One region of the Pseudomonas fulva genome, then DNA from elsewhere that is predicted to be linked to it. Evidence: predicted binding sites of a transcription regulator. Region 1 holds the regulator's gene; the other holds the start of a gene.
The links. Region 1 encodes sigma-54, which starts transcription at its own class of promoters, with help from an activator protein. Its sites were predicted from a motif close to ANTGGCATNNANNTTGCTNT; they were not measured.
Positions count from the first base shown of each region.

Region 2: K8U54_RS06370 (pilin) is a predicted target of sigma-54. The motif match lies at 1,679-1,698, and genes of this name have one in related genera.

Region 1 is NZ_CP082928.1:1,266,077-1,270,969, forward strand. It holds gene lptC (LPS export ABC transporter periplasmic protein LptC) at 1-331, shown strand, start outside; gene lptA (lipopolysaccharide transport periplasmic protein LptA) at 318-866, shown strand; gene lptB (LPS export ABC transporter ATP-binding protein) at 869-1,594, shown strand; gene K8U54_RS05785 (RNA polymerase factor sigma-54) at 1,768-3,276, shown strand; gene hpf (ribosome hibernation-promoting factor, HPF/YfiA family) at 3,365-3,673, shown strand; gene ptsN (PTS IIA-like nitrogen regulatory protein PtsN) at 3,689-4,153, shown strand; gene rapZ (RNase adapter RapZ) at 4,170-4,893, shown strand, end outside.
Region 2 is NZ_CP082928.1:1,407,157-1,412,049, reverse strand. It holds gene pilB (type IV-A pilus assembly ATPase PilB) at 1-1,486, opposite strand, end outside; gene K8U54_RS06370 (pilin) at 1,744-2,223, shown strand; gene K8U54_RS06365 (hypothetical protein) at 2,291-4,177, shown strand; gene K8U54_RS06360 (ArnT family glycosyltransferase) at 4,231-4,893, shown strand, end outside.

The sequences.
Region 1 (4,893 bases):
CCTGCTCACCGAGCCGCGCATGAACCTGTTCCGCGGCACCGAGTTGCCCTGGAAGGTACGCAGCGCCCGTGGCGAAGTCGGCCCCGATGGCAACGAGGTCGAACTGATCGACCAGGTGCGCGTCGAGCGCACGGACGAAAAGGGCCGCCCCACTATACTCACCACCAGCCGCCTGACCGTATTCCCCCAGAAGGAATATGCGCAGACCCAGCAAGCCGTTAGAATCGACGCGGCCAATGGGGTGACCACGGCACAAGGAATGAAAGCGTACTTGAATGACGGCAGGATGATCCTGCAGTCCAATGTAAGAGGCCAGCATGAGGTTCGTTAAAACCCTCCCCCTACTTCTCAGCCTTGGCGCCACGCTCGGAAGCGTAAGCGCCTGGGCTCTGCCGAGTGACCGCGATCAACCGATCCGCGTGCAGGCCGACAGCGCTGAACTGGACGACAAGCAAGGCGTAGCCGTGTACCGCGGCGACGTCGTCATCACCCAGGGCACCATGAAGATCACCGGCGACACCGTTACCATCACCCAGAACGCACAGGGCGACATCGACGTGTTCACCTCGGTGGGCAAGCCGGCCTACTACGAGCAGAAGCCGGCGGCCGACAAGCAGATCGTCAAGGCGTACGGCCTGACCATCCAGTACTTCGCCGCCAACGAGCGCATCGTACTGATCGACCAGGCCAAGGTCGTGCAGGAAGGCAATACATTCGAAGGCGAGAAGATCGTCTACGACACGCGCCGCCAGATCGTCAACGCCGGCCGCGCCACCGGCACCAACGTGTCGAGCCCGCGCCCGCGTATCGACATGGTGATCCAGCCGCAGAAGAAAGCGGCCCCCGCTGCCGAGCAGGGCCAATAACCATGGCGATTCTCAAAGCCCAGCACCTGGCCAAGAGCTACAAAGGCCGCCAGGTCGTGCGCGACGTCAGCCTGAGCATCGAGAGCGGGCAGATCGTCGGCCTGCTCGGCCCAAACGGCGCCGGCAAGACCACCTGCTTCTACATGATCGTGGGCCTGGTGCAGGCCGACCAGGGCCGCGTACTGATCGACGACCTGGACGTCAGCCATCAGCCGATGCACGGCCGTGCCCGTGCCGGGATCGGCTACCTGCCCCAGGAGGCCTCGATCTTCCGCAAGCTCAGCGTTGCCGACAACATCATGGCGATCCTGGAAACCCGCAAGGACCTCAACCGCGAACAGCGGCTGCAGGAGCTCGAGAGCCTGCTGCAGGAATTCCACATCACCCATATCCGCGACAACCTGGGCATGAGCCTGTCCGGTGGTGAACGCCGACGCGTCGAGATCGCACGCGCCCTGGCCACTTCGCCGAAATTCATCCTGCTCGATGAACCCTTCGCCGGCGTGGACCCCATCTCCGTGGGCGACATCAAGCAGATCATCCATCACCTCAAGGCCAAGGGCATCGGCGTGCTGATCACCGATCACAACGTCCGTGAAACCCTGGACATCTGCGAAACCGCCTACATCGTCAGCGATGGCCAGCTGATCGCCGAAGGTGATTCAGCGGCGATCCTGGCCAACCAGGTGGTCAAGGAAGTCTACCTGGGCCACGAATTCCGCCTGTAGCGGATTCCCCTTCCCATGAATCTTTGCCAGCGCCCGTTACCGTTCGAGCCGTATCGCAACGAAATGGTAACAGGCCCTAGGCAAAGGGCTCGGATTCAGGCATATAATTTGCTTCCTAGTGGCGCTTCGTCGCCCTGTCGTGGATTACGTACAGACGCCGGATAAGGTCTGCAATGAAACCATCGCTAGTCCTGAAAATGGGCCAGCAGCTGACGATGACGCCGCAGCTGCAACAAGCCATTCGCCTGCTCCAACTGTCGACCCTGGATCTGCAACAGGAAATCCAGGAGGCGTTGGAATCCAACCCGATGCTGGAGCGCCAGGAAGAAGGCGAAGACTTCGACAACTCCGACCCAATGGCCGACGGCGCCGAAAGCGCGGCGGCGACCGCCGTTCAGGAAGAGACCTTTCAGGAGTCGAGCTTTCAGGAAAGCCCGCAAACCGTCGACAACCTGGAAGACGGCGAATGGGGCGAGCGCATTCCCAATGAGCTGCCCGTGGATACGGCCTGGGAAGACATCTACCAGACCAGTGCCAGCAGCCTGCCCAGCAATGACGATGACGAATGGGACTTCACCACCCGCACGTCCTCGGGCGAAAGCCTGCATAGCCACATGCTCTGGCAACTGAACCTGGCGCCCATGTCCGACAAGGACCGCCTGATCGCCGTAACGCTCATCGACTGCATCAACGACCAGGGCTACCTGGAGGAAACCCTCGACGAGATCGTCGAGTCCTTCGACCCGGAGCTGGATGTCGAGCTGGACGAAGTCGAAGCCGTGCTGCGCCGTATCCAGCAGTTCGAGCCGTCGGGAATCGGCGCTCGCGACCTGCGCGAATGCCTGCTCCTGCAATTGCGCCAACTGCCCGCCTCAACTCCATGGCTCAAGGAAGCACAGCGCCTGACGAGTGAGTACCTGGACCTGCTCGGCAACCGTGACTACAGCCAGCTGATGCGCCGCATGAAGCTCAAGGAGGACGAACTTCGCCCGGTCATCGAACTGATCCAGAGCCTCAACCCGCGCCCTGGCTCGCAGATCGAGTCCAGCGAACCGGAGTACGTGGTGCCGGATGTGATCGTGCGCAAGCACAACGATCGCTGGCTAGTCGAACTCAACCAGGAAGCCATGCCGCGCCTGCGCGTCAACGCCCAGTACGCCGGTTTCGTGAAGCGCGCCGACTCCAGCGCCGACAACACCTTCATGCGCAACCAGCTGCAGGAAGCACGCTGGTTCATCAAGAGCCTGCAGAGCCGCAACGAGACCCTGATGAAGGTCGCCACGCAGATTGTCGAGCACCAGCGCGGTTTCCTGGATTACGGCGACGAGGCCATGAAGCCCCTGGTGCTGCACGACATCGCCGAGGCGGTGGGCATGCACGAGTCGACCATTTCCCGCGTCACCACCCAGAAGTACATGCACACCCCCCGTGGCATTTACGAGCTGAAATACTTCTTCTCCAGCCACGTCAGCACCGCCGAAGGTGGCGAATGTTCGTCGACCGCGATCCGCGCGATCATCAAGAAACTGGTCGCGGCGGAAAATGCGAAAAAGCCATTGAGCGACAGCAAGATCGCTGGTTTACTGGAAGCACAGGGCATTCAAGTGGCGCGCCGCACAGTCGCCAAGTACCGTGAATCGCTCGGTATAGCGCCTTCGAGCGAACGCAAGCGACTGATGTAGGGTGCCCTTGTAGCGAAAGCAACGCCCCAGTGTTCCTGCGGCAGGCTGCCAAGCCTGCCACTCACACACGGCAACAAGGAGAAGCGGTATGCAAGTCAACATCAGTGGACACCAGCTGGATGTGACAGACGCACTACGCAGCTACATCGAAGAGAAGCTCGAGCGCCTCGAGCGGCACTTCGACAAGATCACCAATGTGCAGGTTATCCTGGAGGTCGAGAAGCTCAAGCAGAAAGTCGAAGCCACCCTGCACATCGCAGGAGGCGAAGTGGTGGCCAATGCCGAACACGACGACATGTACGCAGCCATCGATCTACTCACCGACAAACTCGATCGCCAACTTATCAAGCACAAGGAAAAACAGCTCGATCGCCAGCAGGGCGCGATGGCCCGCTGAGTTCGTCCTTCTCCTATGATCCGACTTGAAACCATCCTGACCCCCGGCCGTTCCCTGGTGAACGTGCCGGGCGGCAGCAAGAAGCGTGTCCTCGAACAGATAGCCAGCGTGATCGCGCGCGACCTGCCCGATCTCGATGGCCAGACCATCTACGAAAGCCTGATCGCCCGTGAGAAGCTCGGTTCGACCGGCTTCGGCAACGGCATCGCCATTCCCCATTGTCGCCTGCCCGGCTGCAACACGCCGATCAGCGCCCTGCTCAAGCTGAGCACCGCGGTCGACTTCGACGCCATCGACGGCGCCCCCGTCGACCTGCTTTTCGTGCTGCTGGTACCCGAAGCGGCCACCGACGAGCACCTCGAGCTGCTGCGCCAGATCGCCAGCATGTTCGACCGCGAGGATGTCCGCGAACGGCTGCGCCAGGCCCAGGACAGCGAAGCCCTGTACCAGACCGTCGTGAACGTCCAGAACGGCCAATAGCCTGCGGGGTTAGCCCATGCGCCTGATCATCGTCAGCGGTCGTTCCGGTTCGGGCAAGAGCACGGCGCTCGACGTGCTCGAAGACAACGGCTTCTATTGCATCGACAACCTGCCGGCCGGCCTGCTGCCCGAGCTGGCGGAGCGCGCACTGCCCAACACCGAACTGCTGCATCCGCAGGTGGCGGTGTCCATCGATGCGCGCAACCTGCCCAGCCAGCTCAGGCGCTTTTCCGAACTGCTCGACGAAGTGCGCTCACGCAACATTCGTTGCGATGTGCTGTACCTGGATGCCAGTGAAGAAACCCTGCTCAAGCGCTTTTCGGAGACGCGCCGGCGCCATCCACTGACCAACGACCAGCGCTCCCTGGCCGAGGCCATGGTCGCCGAGGTCAAGCTGCTGAGCCCGATCATCGACCGGGCCGACCTGAAGATCGATACCACCCACCTGAATCTGTACCAGCTGCGCGACACCCTCAAGTTGCGCCTGCTCAACCAGCCCGAGCCCGGCACCGCCTACCTGATCGAGTCGTTCGGCTTCAAACGCGGCATGCCGGTGGATGCCGATCTGGTGTTCGACGTGCGCTGCCTGCCCAACCCTTACTGGAAGCCCGAGCTGCGTGATTTCACCGGCCTGGAGCAGCCGGTGGAGGAATACCTGGCGGCGCAGGCGGATGTCGAGGAGATGTATCAGGATATCCATGCCTATCTGCACAAATGGCTGCCGCGCTTCGCGGCCAGCA
Region 2 (4,893 bases), 140 kb from region 1:
TTTCACAGCCTACCGGTCCGTAAAGCTTGAAAGTGCCGATCTTGTTTTCGGGAAAGCCTTCCTCCAGAAGTGCTTCTGGCGGAATATCGACTTCCTTTTTGCAGGATGCGCATAGCTTGCGCGCCAGCCGTTGAGCAATGATCAGGTTGACGGATGTCGCAATGTTGAACGACGGCACGCCCATGTTGCGCAAGCGTGTGAGGGTTTCCGCGGCGCTGTTGGTGTGCAGGGTCGACATGACCATATGGCCTGTTTGCGCCGCCTTGATGGCAATCGAGGCGGTGTCCAAGTCACGAATCTCGCCCACCATGATGATGTCTGGGTCCTGGCGCAGAAAAGCGCGTAATGCCTGGGTAAAGTCCATGCCCTGCTTGGGGTTCACGTTGACCTGGTTGATGCCTTCCAGATTGATTTCAACGGGGTCTTCAGCTGTAGAGATGTTCACGTCCGGCGTGTTGAGAATGTTCAGGCCGGTGTAAAGGGACACGGTTTTGCCTGAGCCGGTTGGGCCTGTCACCAGAATCATTCCTTGTGGCTGCTTCAAGGCTGTCAGGTACAGATCCTTCTGGCTTTCTTCGTAGCCAAGTGCATCAATCCCCATCTGGGCGCTGGCAGAGTCGAGGATCCGCATCACGATTTTTTCGCCCCAAAGCGTGGGTAGAGTGTTGACGCGAAAGTCGATTGATTTGCTCTTGGATATCCTCATCTTGATACGGCCATCCTGCGGTTTGCGCCGCTCGGAAATGTCCAGGCCAGCCATGACCTTCAGGCGTGCGGCGATACGGGGTGCCAGTTGAATGGGAGGACGTGCCGTTTCATGCAGGATGCCGTCGGTACGAAAACGTACGCGATAGGCTTTTTCGTAGGGTTCGAAGTGAAGATCGGATGAGCCGCCTTTTATGGCATCCAGCAGCATCTTGTTGACGAAGCGCACGACAGGTGCATCGTCGGCATCCTGGCCGCCGTCTGGCCTCTTGTCGTCATCGACAGATTCGGTTTCGAGGCCGTCGAGATCAACGTCGCCAAGGTCTTCCAGGCCGCTGTGGCCCGTATCGAAAAACTTGTCTATGGCATCGCCAAGCTTATCGTCTTCGACCAGGAGTGCTTCTGTGGAAAGCCCCGTGCTGAACTGGATGTCGGTTACTGCCTGGTGATTGGAGGGATCTGAGATTCCAACAAACAACTTGTTGCCGCGGCGCCATAGCGGAAGGGCTCTATGCTGACGAACGAGTTTTTCGCTAACCAAATCCTTGGGTTGGCTATCCTTATCCAAGGCGCTGAGGTCGAAATAGGCGATACCGAATTGATCCGCCGTCAGCTCCGCCAGCGCACGACTTTTAACAAGCTTGTTTTGCGCCAGATAGTGCACCAGCGACAACTTGTTGCGTTTGGCTTGCAACTGCGCCTGTTGAGCGGCCTTCTCATCCAGCAATTCAGCCAGCACTACCTGCTTGGCCAAGCCGGAAAGGGGAATATTTTCGCTCATGGGCACCTCACGTCTTCGAATGGGTGCGTTATAGCGCAGATGATTGGGGCTGCCAAACTGCAAGCTTCAGAGTGACGAAAAATGTCATAAGGTGCGCATGAAGGCGCGAGGTGAAGGCTGAGTCAAAGCCGTGTGGGAGGCTTGCCTGTGACGCAATTCACCGAAGTTTTCAGATTTAATCACTTGGCATTTGTTGGCACGGATTCTGCTCATGTTTGGTTAGGCTTGTCTGCCTACCTAATCAATTGGAGATTTACATGAAAGCGCAACTGCAGAAGGGTTTTACCCTGATCGAATTGATGATCGTCGTCGCGATCATCGGTATCCTCGCCGCTGTGGCGATCCCTGCTTATCAGGACTACATCACTCGTGGCCAGGTTACCGAAGCGGTGAGCCTGGGTGCTGGCCTGAAGTCTCCGTTGGCTGAGTACGGCGCAGACAAGAACGCATGGCCGACCGCTCTGGTATCGCCAACGGCTACTCCGAGCACTGGCCAGTTGAATGCAACGCTGATTGGCAAATACTCCACTCTTACTTCGACTGCCATTTCCGGTACCTACCCTGCCGGTGTCATCACCGTAACCATGACCACCGGCAAGGCCTCGGGTAGTGTTCTGACTCTGACCACTGCTAACGGCGGCAGTACCTGGGCATGTGGTAATACGACGGTGGGCGGTGCTACTGGTGCCAACACCACTATTGATGCGCGTTATCTGCCCAATGCTTGCAAACCGTAATATTTAGATATGCTTACTAACAAGCTCCTTCGGGAGCTTGTTTTTTTTGTGCATAGGGAGGGGCAAGTTGAATATGCGGCGTATTCTTTATTCTGGTTGGGCTGCTTTTTTTATCCTTCTAGTGGTAGCTGTCACGCTATACGGCCGTGTGCTGGGGTTCGGTTATGTGTGGGACGACAGTCTGCTGTTCCTCGACAAAACGGCATTGTTGAATGAGCCGTTGAGCTGGGCGCTATTGAGTGAGCCTGTATTGCCCGGAACATCCTATTTAAGGCCATTGGTTTTCCTTACCTTCTTCGCCGAATTTCATCTATTTGGACAGTCTCCGGCAATTTCCCACGGTGTTAATCTTGGTATTTTTATTCTAAATGTCACGCTGATTTATTTTATCGCTTGCAAGATGGGGCGCGTAAATGGCCGCCGGACTGTCGAGCCGATTGCTCTGCTGGCAGCGCTGCTTTATCTGGTGCATCCAGCGCTTGTCGAATCCACTGCCTGGGCATCTGGTCGCTTTGATCAAATGGTGACCACCTTCATCTTGGCCGCGGTCATAATTTTTCTTTCTCCCATGCGAGAGGTCCATCGTGTATCACTGATTGCGCTGGTGTTCTTCTTGGCGCTTCTCTCAAAAGAACTAGGTGTTATATTACCGGCTATCTTGTTCTGCATATGGGTGCCCTGCAATTTACGTAAAGCAGAAACGCCTTCCCAGGCATTCAGACGAGCTATTGTCAGTAATGCCCGGGTTTTTGCGGCGATGGCCGCGGTTCTGGTCGCCTATTTCTTTATTCGTGCACATAGCGTGGGAGGGGTATACCATTCGAGAATCGGCATGGATTACATCCAGACGGTATGGTTTGAAAATCTGCGTCCTTTAGAGGCGCTGAAATTCTATTTTCAACAGCTGTTTATTCCTTTTCATCATGTGCATATCTTGCATCCCCAAAGTGAGCTTGAACCTTGGCGGGGAGTTAGCCTGCTCGCTAGTGCCGGCCTGTTGCTTGGCCTTATTGCTCTTCTGGTGCACTGCTGGGTAAGGCGCACCGCTTCTTCCTGGCTGGCACTTGCGGGTATCATATGTCTGTTGCCAGTCATTCATCTGATTCCTCTGGACATTGCAGGTAATATTGGTCACGAGCGTTTCATGACGACGGCGCTTGCTTTCTTTTCTTTGTCCATTGTCTTTATCCCCTACGAGCGTCTGCTGGCGGTTATCGATCTTCCCATAAATTCAATACGCAGAATTTTGGGGGTGCTGTTTATCGGCTGGTTTACGCTAAGCGTATGGACGGTAAACGCTATTCTTCCTTTTTGGGAAAATGAGCTGCAGCTGTGGAACTGGGCGTACAGCTCCTATCCTGATAACGATATGGCGCGCTATAACTATCTTTATGGAGCCTTGCAGGAAAAGCGCTCGTATCTGGTTGTCAAGGAAATTCAGCGCATCCAGAAAGAGAAGGGTGGGCTGGAGGTCGGTGATCAGATTCTTTACGCCAATCTGCTAATCAGGCAGAACAATAAAGAAGCGCTCAATTATTTGCAGGGTGTGATGGTGGCACTGCCCAAGTTTCACGAACAGGCCTCGGGGCATTACTATGCCGACCGCTTTTTGCTCACGGCGACACAAATGGGTGGCGCCTATTCAGATTATGCCAATGGCCTGCTTTTGTTCGAGGGCAATGCTAGCGAGGCTCTCAAATATAACGACATCTCCATGTGGTACCTGCGTGAGAGTGAGAAAATTCCCCTTAAATACCAGCGTGTTGCTATCTATTATGCCATGGGCGACTTTTCATCCGCGGAAAAGCTTTTGAGTGAGCTGGATAGGCTGGGCTTTTATCGCAAGGATCAGATGAAGGATATGGTCGCAGGTCTATTGACCGGGTTCTGTACTGGTAAGCGTGGCAGCGCCGATACATGCCAGATCCTGAAAGAGCGTTCCTTGCTGAAGTAAGGTTGAGGGCGGGTTTTTTTTCATGGCTTGTTATATGCCTCATGCAGCTGTGCATGCTGGCCGCGATTGTGCGGCGCCATGGCGAGCCGCAAACATATATGTTGTTGGGAGCAGTTTTCTTGGTAAGGGAATCTATTTTCAGATATTCAGTTGCTTCGGTAGTTTTATTGTTTCTACTGATTTTTTTTAGAACGGCCTGGATCAGTGATGACGCGGCAATTACTATTCGAACGGTATTGAATTTCGTTAATGGTTATGGCCCGGTTTTTAATGTTGGGGAACGGGTGCAGGGTTATACTCATCCGTCGTGGTTTATTTTGCTGTCGCTGTTGACCAAGGGGCTGGGTAATCCATATTTATCCGCTCATTTACTTTCTCTGCTTTGTTCATTGGCAACACTGAGCATCATTCTATACTGCGCTCGTCAGCGTCTTGTGTTTGGATTGATTGCAGTGGCCGCCCTTGTTTTTTCCAAAGCCTTTGTGGACTACAGCAGTTCAGGCCTGGAAAATCCCTTGGCACACTTGATTATTGTCGCCGCAGTGGTTGTATACTTGCGAGCGGTTGAAGCGGTTCGGCGTTCAGATTACTGCTGCTTTTTCTTTCTATGTGCATTGGCCTTTCTAACACGTCCCGACTTGGCCCTATTGCTGCTGCCGTTCTCTTTACATTTATTTTGGCGCGCACTGAATAGTCTGCCGGTGCTGTGTGCCGGT